3 regions of the Duganella sp. LjRoot269 genome follow, and region 2 is predicted to be linked to each of the others. Evidence: predicted binding sites of a transcription regulator. Region 2 holds the regulator's gene; each other region holds the start of a gene.
The links. The regulator sigma-54, encoded in region 2, starts transcription at its own class of promoters, with help from an activator protein. The targets are predictions, from matches to a motif close to TGGCANGNAANCTGCTTT.

Region 1: glnA (type I glutamate--ammonia ligase) is a predicted target of sigma-54. The motif match lies at 1,790-1,807, and genes of this name have one in related genera.
Region 3: ACSQ3S_RS05560 (TorF family putative porin) is a predicted target of sigma-54. The motif match lies at 1,713-1,730, and genes of this name have one in related genera.

The regions. Positions count from the first base shown of each region.
Region 1 is NZ_CAXUSL020000001.1:1,738,283-1,741,557, reverse strand. It holds gene ACSQ3S_RS07720 (DUF4124 domain-containing protein) at 1-210, opposite strand, end outside; gene glnA (type I glutamate--ammonia ligase) at 335-1,750, opposite strand; gene ACSQ3S_RS07710 (rhodanese-like domain-containing protein) at 2,061-2,519, shown strand; gene ACSQ3S_RS07705 (TAXI family TRAP transporter solute-binding subunit) at 2,620-3,275, opposite strand, start outside.
Region 2 is NZ_CAXUSL020000001.1:966,381-969,655, reverse strand. It holds gene ACSQ3S_RS04230 (alginate lyase family protein) at 1-175, opposite strand, end outside; gene hpf (ribosome hibernation-promoting factor, HPF/YfiA family) at 264-623, opposite strand; gene ACSQ3S_RS04220 (RNA polymerase factor sigma-54) at 701-2,179, opposite strand; gene lptB (LPS export ABC transporter ATP-binding protein) at 2,189-2,941, opposite strand; gene lptA (lipopolysaccharide transport periplasmic protein LptA) at 2,942-3,275, opposite strand, start outside.
Region 3 is NZ_CAXUSL020000001.1:1,291,531-1,294,805, forward strand. It holds gene ACSQ3S_RS05550 (YifB family Mg chelatase-like AAA ATPase) at 1-1,181, opposite strand, end outside; gene ACSQ3S_RS05555 (accessory factor UbiK family protein) at 1,300-1,542, opposite strand; gene ACSQ3S_RS05560 (TorF family putative porin) at 1,821-2,594, shown strand; gene ACSQ3S_RS05565 (P-II family nitrogen regulator) at 2,606-2,944, shown strand; gene ACSQ3S_RS05570 (ammonium transporter) at 2,956-3,275, shown strand, end outside.

The DNA.
Region 1 (3,275 bases), 770 kb from region 2:
CGACGGGCGCATGACAGGCACCTGGCGGCGCGCCGGCGCCGGCACCACGGTGCCCGGCAAGTCCATCGACTTGCAATAGCTGCCGCGATTGACGTCGGTGTATTCGATGCTGCCGTTCGGTAGCGTGCACTTGTAAATCACGCCTTGCGCGTGGACCCAGCCGCAGCCCATCAGCGCCAGCAAAATGCATCGTTTCAAACTAGTTATCATTCGTTATCCGTGGGTGGAACATTCCATCCCGAATATACAACATCCAATGAAAAACGCGGGGAAAGCTGCTGCTCGCCCCGCGTTTTTTACCGGCTACAAGCGCCTGCAACAGAGGCGCGTTGTATTACAGCGAGTAGTACATGTCGAACTCGGCAGGGTGAGTCGTCATGCGCATGCGCTGGACGTCCTGCATTTTCAGTTCGATGTAGGCGTCGATCATGGAATCGCTGAACACGCCGCCACGGGTCAGGAACTCGCGGTCTTTGTTCAGGTGATCCAGTGCCTCTTCCAGCGACGAGCACACGGTTGGGATCAGCGCGTCTTCTTCCGGCGGCAGGTGGTACAGATCTTTCGATGCTGCCTCGCCCGGGTGGATCTTGTTGGCGATACCGTCCAGACCAGCCATCAGCAGTGCTGCGAAGCACAGATAGACGTTGGCCAGTGGATCCGGGAAGCGGGTTTCGATACGGCGGCCTTTTGGATTGGCGACGTGTGGAATACGGATCGAAGCCGAACGGTTACGGGCCGAGTACGCCAGTTTGACTGGCGCTTCGAAGCCTGGAACCAGACGCTTGTACGAGTTGGTGCCTGGGTTGGTGATCGCGTTCAGCGCCTTGGCGTGCTTGATGATGCCGCCGATGTAGTACAGCGCGGTTTCCGACAGGCCGGCATAGCCGTCGCCGGCGAACAGGTTGACGCCGTCTTTCCAGATCGACTGGTGCACGTGCATGCCCGAACCGTTGTCGCCAACGATAGGCTTAGGCATGAAGGTGGCGGTCTTGCCATAGCTGTGGGCCACGTTCCAGACCACGTATTTCAGGTTCTGGGTCCAGTCGGCGCGCTCGACCAGGGTCGAGAACTTGGTGCCGATTTCGTTCTGGCCGGCGCCGGCCACTTCGTGGTGGTGCACTTCGACCGGGATGCCCAGCGATTCCAGGATCAGGCACATTTCCGAACGCATGTCCTGGAAGCTGTCGACTGGTGGCACTGGGAAGTAGCCGCCCTTGACGGTAGGACGATGGCCGCTGTTGCCGCCTTCGATTTCCTTGTCGGTCGACCACGACGCTTCGTCGGAATCGATCTTGACGAAGCAGCCGGACATGTCGATCTTCCAGCGCACGCTGTCGAAGATGAAGAACTCTGGCTCAGGGCCGAAGTAGGCGGTGTCGCCCATGCCGGACGATTTCAGGTAGGCTTCAGCGCGCTTGGCGATGGAGCGTGGATCGCGGTCGTAACCCTTGCCGTCCGACGGTTCGATCACGTCGCACTGCATGAACAGGGTGGTTTCTTCCATGAACGGGTCGATGTTCGCGGTGTTTGGATCTGGCAGCAGTATCATGTCCGATGCTTCGATGCCCTTCCAGCCGGCGATCGAGGAACCGTCGAATGCGTGACCCGATTCGAACTTGTCGATGTCGAAGTGCGACACAGGCACGGTTACGTGCTGTTCTTTACCACGGGTGTCGGCGAAACGGAAATCAACGAATTTGACTTCGTTTTCCTGGACCATTTTCAGAACTTCTGCGGCTGTCATTGCCATGCGTATCTCCTAAAGGAATGTGGGACTCGTGCGCTCTAATAAGCAGTATCCGTGCCAGCCTGAAACTCATATTAATATGCCGATAGCATCTTTGAACTTGCTGGTAAAAGAATCTAAAATCGGCCAGCAGATCGAAATGCCTATATTTGCGGCAGATCAACATAGCACCAACTCAGTGCACTTCTCAAATATTGCACCTATTTTGTGCGCATTGGGAATTTTTCTAAAAACTGCACAACTTTGGTGCGTGTGTGTATCGGGCTTGAACAGGAAGCCTATAATAAACTTAATCTTATTTCTGGAACATGACATGAGCACGATAGACGATATTCTCGCGCTGGCGCGCAGCCGCAGCAAGGACTGGCCCTATGCCGGCGCGGTCACGCCGCAGGAGGCGTATGAGCTGGTCAGTGCCGACAACGCCGTCAAGCTGGTCGATGTGCGCACCAATGCCGAGCGCGACTGGGTCGGACGGGTCACCATACCGGAAGCCCAACATGGTGCGGTGCAGTGGAGCACCTATCCGGGCGGGAATGCCAACCACGAGTTCATCGAGCAGCTGAACTCGGTGGCCCGCAAGGACCAGGTGCTGCTGTTCCTGTGCCGCTCCGGCGTCCGTTCGCGCAACGCCGCCAAGCTGGCCACCGAGCACGGCTACCAGCACTGCTACGATATCCTGGAAGGCTTCGAGGGCGACAAGGACGAGCACGGCCACCGCAAGAACGTCAACGGCTGGTGCAAGGCCGGTTTGCCGTGGACCGGAGCATAACCTTCGCCGTCATTCCCGCGAAAGCGGGAATCCATGCTGAGGCACACACGGATGCGTTCTATGGATTCCCGCCAGCGCGGGAATGACGGCGGGGTGCGGATTAGACCGGCACCGCGTCGGCCACAACGGGCGACGCTTCGCCCATCAGGAACTGGATGCGCTTGCGCACGAACTGTATGTGGCTGCGCAAGCCATACAAGCCATCGGCAAAGGACAGCGGGATCGATACCTGGTTGACCAGCTCCTCGATCTCGTTGAGGCGCTTGAGCTGCTCCTCGTAGACCTGCATGCGCGTCTCCTCCTGCGCCTCCTCCACCCTTTGCTCCACCGCGCGCAGCTGGCCGTACCAGCGGTACACGCGCGAGCGGATGCGCCACACGTACAGCGGCGGCACCACCTTGGACAGCGGCAGTATCAGCGCGCCCAGCGCCACCACCACGACCCACATGCGGTCGAAGAAATTGGCCAGCCAGAAGGTCATGTAACGCTGCAGCAGCGGCGGGCCGCTCTTGTAGAACTTGGCCGCCTCCGAATCGACCGGAATCTCGGTGTACTTGGCCGACGGGAACTGCCCCTGCTGCGAGAACCAGCCGGCGCCGCCGTGGATGCTGCTGGCCGCCTGCACGAACAAATCCACCAGCGCCGGATGCAGGTCGTCGCGCGCGACCAGCGTGGCGGTCGGCGCGATCAGGTTGTAGTCCTCGGACGGGATATCGCGGCCCAGGTCGACGATCCCCTGCGGCAGCACCACGTGGC
Region 2 (3,275 bases):
TGTTGGCGATGTTGCGCGCCCGTAGCACCGGATCGATGACGGAATGGTGCGCGTCCGAGTAGTAGCTGTTGGCGTCGATGTCGATGCGGGCCGGCGGCGGGGCTTCGCACGCCAGCGCCGCGCCGGTGGCGAGCAGGCCAAGCAATGACGTGCTGGCAATCAGGTGAGATTTCATGGGAGGGCTCATCAAGTTAAACGTTTAACTATCTTACCTCAAAAAAGGGCGCCGATGCGCCCTTAGTCGAGTGGTGCCGGGGCCGTTGTTATAGGGCGGCGGCAGCGGGTTCGTAGCTATCCGGGAGATGCTTGATCGCATCGTGGCCGTGCTCTTGGACCTTGGCTTTGTATTTCATGACCTGCCGATCCAGCTTGTCGATCAGCGTATCGATGGCGGCGTACAGGTCCTGGGACAGGCTTTCCACGTAGACGGTTTTACCCGACATGCGCAGGTTGATTTCAGCCTTCTGGCGTTTCTCTTTCTCTTTAAGGTTATCTACAGTCAGAATGACAGCAATATCAATCACTTGATCAAAGTGGCGTGTGACGCGTTCGAGCTTGTTCTGCACGTATTCACGGATGGCCGAGGTCACTTCGAGATGATGTCCACTGATGGTGAGATTCATACACACTCCTAAAGATGATGTCGCTTCTTACGGTTAGTGCGTGGCCCATTACTACCGGGCGCGCAGGAACCAAGTAACTACAAAGACTTGCGGAGACTGACTGGCGGGATTTTCAACGCTTCGCGATATTTGGCAACAGTTCGTCGCGCAATCACCATGCCTTGTTCTCCCAGCATGTCCGCAATCTTACTGTCGGATAAAGGATTTTTCGGGTCTTCTGCTCCTGTCAATTGCACGATGAGTGCGCGTATCGCCGTCGAACTTGCTTCCCCTCCCGCTTCGGTGGCGACATGGCTACCAAAGAAATATTTCAACTCAAACATGCCGTGCGGGGTCAGCATGTATTTTTGAGTTGTTACCCGAGAAATAGTACTCTCGTGTAAACCCAGTGTATCAGCAATTTCGCGAAGCACAAGGGGGCGCATGGCAACCGCGCCGTGCGAGAAAAAGTTCTTTTGTCTTTCTACTATCGCCTGGGCGACGCGCAGGATGGTGTCGAAACGCTGGCGCATATTCTTGATCAGCCACTTGGCTTCCTGCAGCTGCGCGCCCATCGCGCCCTCGCCTTTTCCCTGCTTGAGCAGGTTGGCGTACATGGCGTTGACGCGCAGGCGCGGCATGACGTCGTTGTTCAGGCTGACCTGCCAGCCGGTGCGCGATTTCTTGACGATGACGTCCGGCACCACGTAGTCGGACACGTCCGACGCGAACGCCGAACCGGGGTGCGGATTGCACTGGCGGATCACGGTCTGCGCCTCGCGCAAATCCTCGTCGTCGCACAGCAGCGCTTTTTTCAGCTTGTTGAAATCGCGCTGGGCAAACCACGTCAGATGGTTTTCCACGATGGCCAGCGCCATGCGCCGCGTCACCATCGGCACGCCCGGCAAGCGCTTGATTTGCAGCGCCAGGCACTCGGAGGCGTTGCGCGCGCCCACGCCCATCGGATCAAAGCTCTGCAGCAGCGACAAGGCGGTCTGCAGTTCGTCGATGTCCAGTTCCAGCTCCTCCGGCAGGCGGGCGTGGATGTCCTCCAGCGATTCCTCCAGGTAGCCGTTTTCGTCGAGCGCGTCGATGATCAGCTCGACCAGCGCGCGGTCGCGCATTTCCAGCACCGTCACGCGCATCTGTTCCATCAGGTGCTCGCGCAGCGTGCAGTGGTTGGCTTCGAGCTGCGGGCGCGCGTCCTCGTCGTCGGGCGCCTTGCTGCGGCCGGCGTCGCTCCAGTCGACGTCGGCGTCGCTGCTGGTGCTTTCGGTGTCGGCGGCAGGGCCGTCGTAGTTGTCGGCGTCGGCGGCCGGCGCTTCCTGCGCGTTGGGCGGGCCTTCCGGCGGCGCGTCGCCGACCGGGGCCTGCTGGCTGATGGCGCCGTCCGACAGCAGCCGCAGCGAGCGGTCCAGCGGGTCGTCGAGACGCTCCAGCAGCGGGTTATCGGTCAGCAGCTGTTCGAGTTCCTGGTGCAGCTCCAGCGTGGACAACTGCAGCAGCCGGATCGACTGCTGCAGCTGAGGTGTCAGCGCGAGGTGCTGCGACGTGCGCAGTTGCAATGACTGTTTCATGGGGTAAGGCTACATCCTGAAGTGTTCACCCAGGTACACGCGACGCACCGACTCATTGGCGATGATGTCGTCTGGCCGGCCTGAAGCCAATACCGTGCCCTGGTTGATGATATACGCGCGGTCGCAGATGCCCAGCGTCTCGCGCACATTGTGATCGGTAATGAGGACGCCGATGCCGCGTTCCTTGAGGAAGCGCACGATGCGCTGGATCTCAATGACGGCGATCGGGTCGACCCCGGCGAATGGTTCGTCGAGCAGCACGAAGCGCGGATTGGTGGCCAGCGCGCGCGCGATCTCGACCCGGCGGCGTTCGCCGCCCGACAGCGACAGCGCCTGGTTTTCGCGCAACTTTTCGATCTGCAAATCGGCCAGCAGGGTATTGAGCCGTTCATCAATTGCAGCCTTGGATAAAGGCTTGCCGTCCACTTTCTGGATTTCGAGGACGGCGCGGATATTTTCTTCCACGGTCAGCTTGCGGAACACCGACGCCTCCTGCGGCAGGTAGGACAGCCCCAGCGACGCGCGGCGGTGGATCGGCAGGCTGGAGATGTCGGTGCCGCTGATGTCGATGGTGCCGGCGTCCGACGGCACCAGGCCGACGATCATGTAGAACGAGGTGGTCTTGCCGGCGCCGTTGGGGCCCAGCAGGCCGACCACTTCGCCGCACTCGACCTGCAGCGAAACGTCGTGCACGACCTGGCGCTTGCCGTAAGTCTTTTGCAGGCCTTTGACGATCAGGGTGCTACCGCAGGATGGTTCCATTTATTTCCCCGGCGTAGGCGTGGTGGCGGAGGCGGCGGGAGCCGAGGCTGCAGGCGGACGGATCGTCGGCTGGATCACCATGGTGCCGCGGCCTGCACCCGGTTTGCTGACGCCAGAGACGTTGTTCTTGACATCGAAATGTTCGGTGCGGCTGTCATAGGAAATGAATTCGCTGTCGACTTCACTGGCCAGGCGACCGCCCTCCAGTTGGCGTACCTTGGCCTTGGCGAACAGCTTTACCAGGTCGGTCTTGTCGCTGTACTCGATGCGTTCGGCTTCGCCCTCAATCCACTGGTCGCCAGCGCCGTCGCGCTTCTGGCGGAAGGTGGACAGC
Region 3 (3,275 bases), 330 kb from region 2:
ACGGCGGCCACTTCCATCTGCATGTCGATGCGGTCCAGCAGCGGGCCGGACACGCGGCTTTGATAGCGCCGGATCAGGTCCGGCGAGCAGTTGCAGACGCCGCTGATATGGCCCGAATAGCCGCAAGGGCAGGGATTCATGGCGGCGATCAGCTGGAAGTGCGCGGGGAACTCGGCCTGCCGGGCGGCGCGCGAAATCGTGATGCGGCCGGATTCCATCGGCTGGCGCAGCACGTCCAGCACCCGACGGTCAAATTCCGGCAGTTCGTCGAGGAACAGCACGCCGCGGTGCGCCAGCGAAATCTCGCCGGGGCGCGGCACGCTGCCGCCGCCAACCAGGGCGACGCCGGAACTGGTGTGATGAGGCGACCTGAACGGCCGGCGCTTCCAGTGCTCGATGCGGAAGCTGCCCGTCAGCGATTGCACGGCTGCCGCCTCCAGCGCTTCCTCGTCGGTCATGGCCGGCAACAGGCCGACGAAGCGGGCGGCCAGCATGGTCTTGCCGGCGCCCGGCGGCCCGACCAGCAAGATGCTGTGATTGCCGGCCGCCGCCACCTCCAGCGCCCGCTTGACCATCAGCTGACCCTTGACGTCGGCAAAGTCCGGATAGTCCGGCTGCGTCACCAGTTGCACCGGCTCATGCCGCGACAGCATGGCGTCGGCGGACTTGGCGCCGAAGTGGCCGCACACTTGCAGCAGCGATTGCGCCGGGTAGATGGAGGCGTCGGCCACCAGCGCGGCTTCGTCGGCGTTGGCCATCGGCAGGATGAAGGCCAGCCGGCCGCCGTTGCGCCGGGTCGCCAGCGACATCGCCAGCGCACCGCGTATCGGCCGCAGCTCGCCGGACAGCGACAGCTCTCCGGCGAATTCATATTGGTGCAAGCGGGCGGACGGAATCTGCCTTGACGCGGCCAGGATGCCCAGCGCGATCGGCAAATCGAAGCGCCCCGATTCCTTCGGCAAATCGGCCGGGGCCAGGTTGACGGTGATGCGTTGTGCGGGAAACTCAAAGCCGCCGTTCTGGATGGCGGCGCGGACGCGGTCCTTGGCTTCCTTGACCTCGGTGTCGGCGAGCCCGACGATGGTGAAGGCTGGCAGCCCGTTGGCCAGGTGCACTTCGACGCTGACTTCCTGCGCCTCCATGCCCGCCAGGGCGCGGCTCTTGAGTACGGCTAGGCTCATGGGATGGCAGACCGACCAGTGATAACCAGCCGCCAGCGTAGCCCAAGCCCGCCGTCCCGCCTTGCGCTAGCCCAAACGGGCGGGCGCCGGCCGCATTTCGCTTACTTATTCCGCTATTTTATTGACCTGCCGCCTTGGCTTCCAGCTCGGCCAAACGGGTTTCCAGCGCTTCCAGCTTGGCGCGGGTCTTGGCCAGCACTTGCGTCTGGACGTCGAATTCCTCGCGCGTGACCAGATCCAGCTTGGAAAAACCCTGCGTCATCATGGACTTCACGTTTTTCTCGATGTCCTTTGCTGGTGAGTTTTCGATGGCTTGACTGATCTTGGTCTGCAAGTCGTTAAAAAAAGTGTTCATATCCATAATATTCCTTGATCTAGTCGCCCATGCGTCGCACCATTGCGGTGCATGTCGGCCTTAAAGTGGTGCGAAATTCGTGATTTTTGCCGCCGCAGGCCGCCCAACTCCCACTTTTGTCGGAAACGCCCCGTTGTAGTTGCTGATGCAGCCGCTATCACCTCGGCAACATTAGCTGGCACGCATTCTGCTAAAGAAGCTAATGATGCTGTTCACCGCTTCGCTTTACAAGGATTTTAAACCGCAACTGCTAACTAAGTTCACACTACACAAGGAAAAATACAATGAAAAGCTTGACTAAGAACTTTACCCTGAACGTAACCCTTGCAGCGTTGACGTTAGCATTCGCATCCCTGAGCGCCGGCATGGCGCACGCCGAAGACGCGACACCCGCGCCGGAAGCGAAACCCGACAATGAAGTCAGCTTTAACGCGGCCATTGTCAGCGACTACCGCTATCGCGGCGTATCGCAAACCCGTCTGAAACCTGCTCTGCAGGGCGGCGCGGACTATACCAATAATCCGACCGGCCTGTATGCCGGTACCTGGTTGTCCACCATCAAGTGGACCAAGGACGCAGGCGGCGACGGCGATGTCGAATGGGATCTGTACGCCGGCAAGCGCGGCGAGATCGTCAAGGACGTCTCGTACGACGTCGGTGGCCTGTACTACTACTACCCATCGAACGGCCTGCACCCTAGCGCCAATACTTTCGAATTGTACGGCCAGATCTCCTATGGTCCGGTCTCGCTCAAATACTCGCAATCGACGACCAACCTGTTCGGCTTTGCCGACAGCAAGAACAGTGGCTACGTCGACGCTTCCGGCAACTTCGAGTTGACCGACGGCTACATCCTGAACGTGCACGCGGGTCACCAGAACGTAAAACACAACGGCGCCTCCAGCTATACCGACTACAAGCTGGGCGTGACCAAAGATTTCGGCGTAGTGACGGTGGCATTGGCGGCGGTCTATGCCGACACGAAAGCCTACGTCGGACCGGATGGGAAGAACCTGGCAAAAACGGGTGCTGTCCTGTCCATTTCCAAAACCTTCTAAGCGAGGCCAGCATGAAAATGATTACCGCCATTATCAAGCCGTTCAAGCTCGACGAGGTCCGCGAGGCCCTGTCGGCGATCAACGTGCAAGGCATTACGGTCACCGAGGTAAAAGGCTTCGGTCGCCAAAAAGGCCACACCGAGCTGTATCGCGGTGCGGAGTATGTGGTGGACTTCCTGCCGAAGACCAAGATCGAAGCGGCGGTGGACGATTCCATCGTCGAACAGGCTATCGAAGCGATCGAAGGCGCTGCCCGCACCGGCAAAATCGGTGACGGCAAGATCTTCGTGTACAACCTGGAACAAGTGATCCGCATTCGTACCGGTGAAACCGGCAACGAAGCTCTTTAAGGGGAAGATTGATGAAGAAAACTATAACAACGTTGCTAGCTGGGGTTTCCATCCTGTTTGCGCTGGCTGCTCCGGTCCATGCCGAGGATGCCAAGCCGGCAGCGTCGGCACCGGCCGCGTCCGCACCAGCCGCCGCTGCCGCGTCGGCGCCTGAAGCTTCGGCACCGGCCGCCGCGCCAGCTGCCGCCGCTCCGGCGCCGGCCGCCGCCGCTCCGGCCGCTCCGGCCGAAGCCGCCGCCGCACCCGCACCTGTCCCGAACAAGGGCGACACCTCGTGGATGATGGTGTCGACCATCCTCGTCATCATGATGTCGATTCCCGGCCTGGCGCT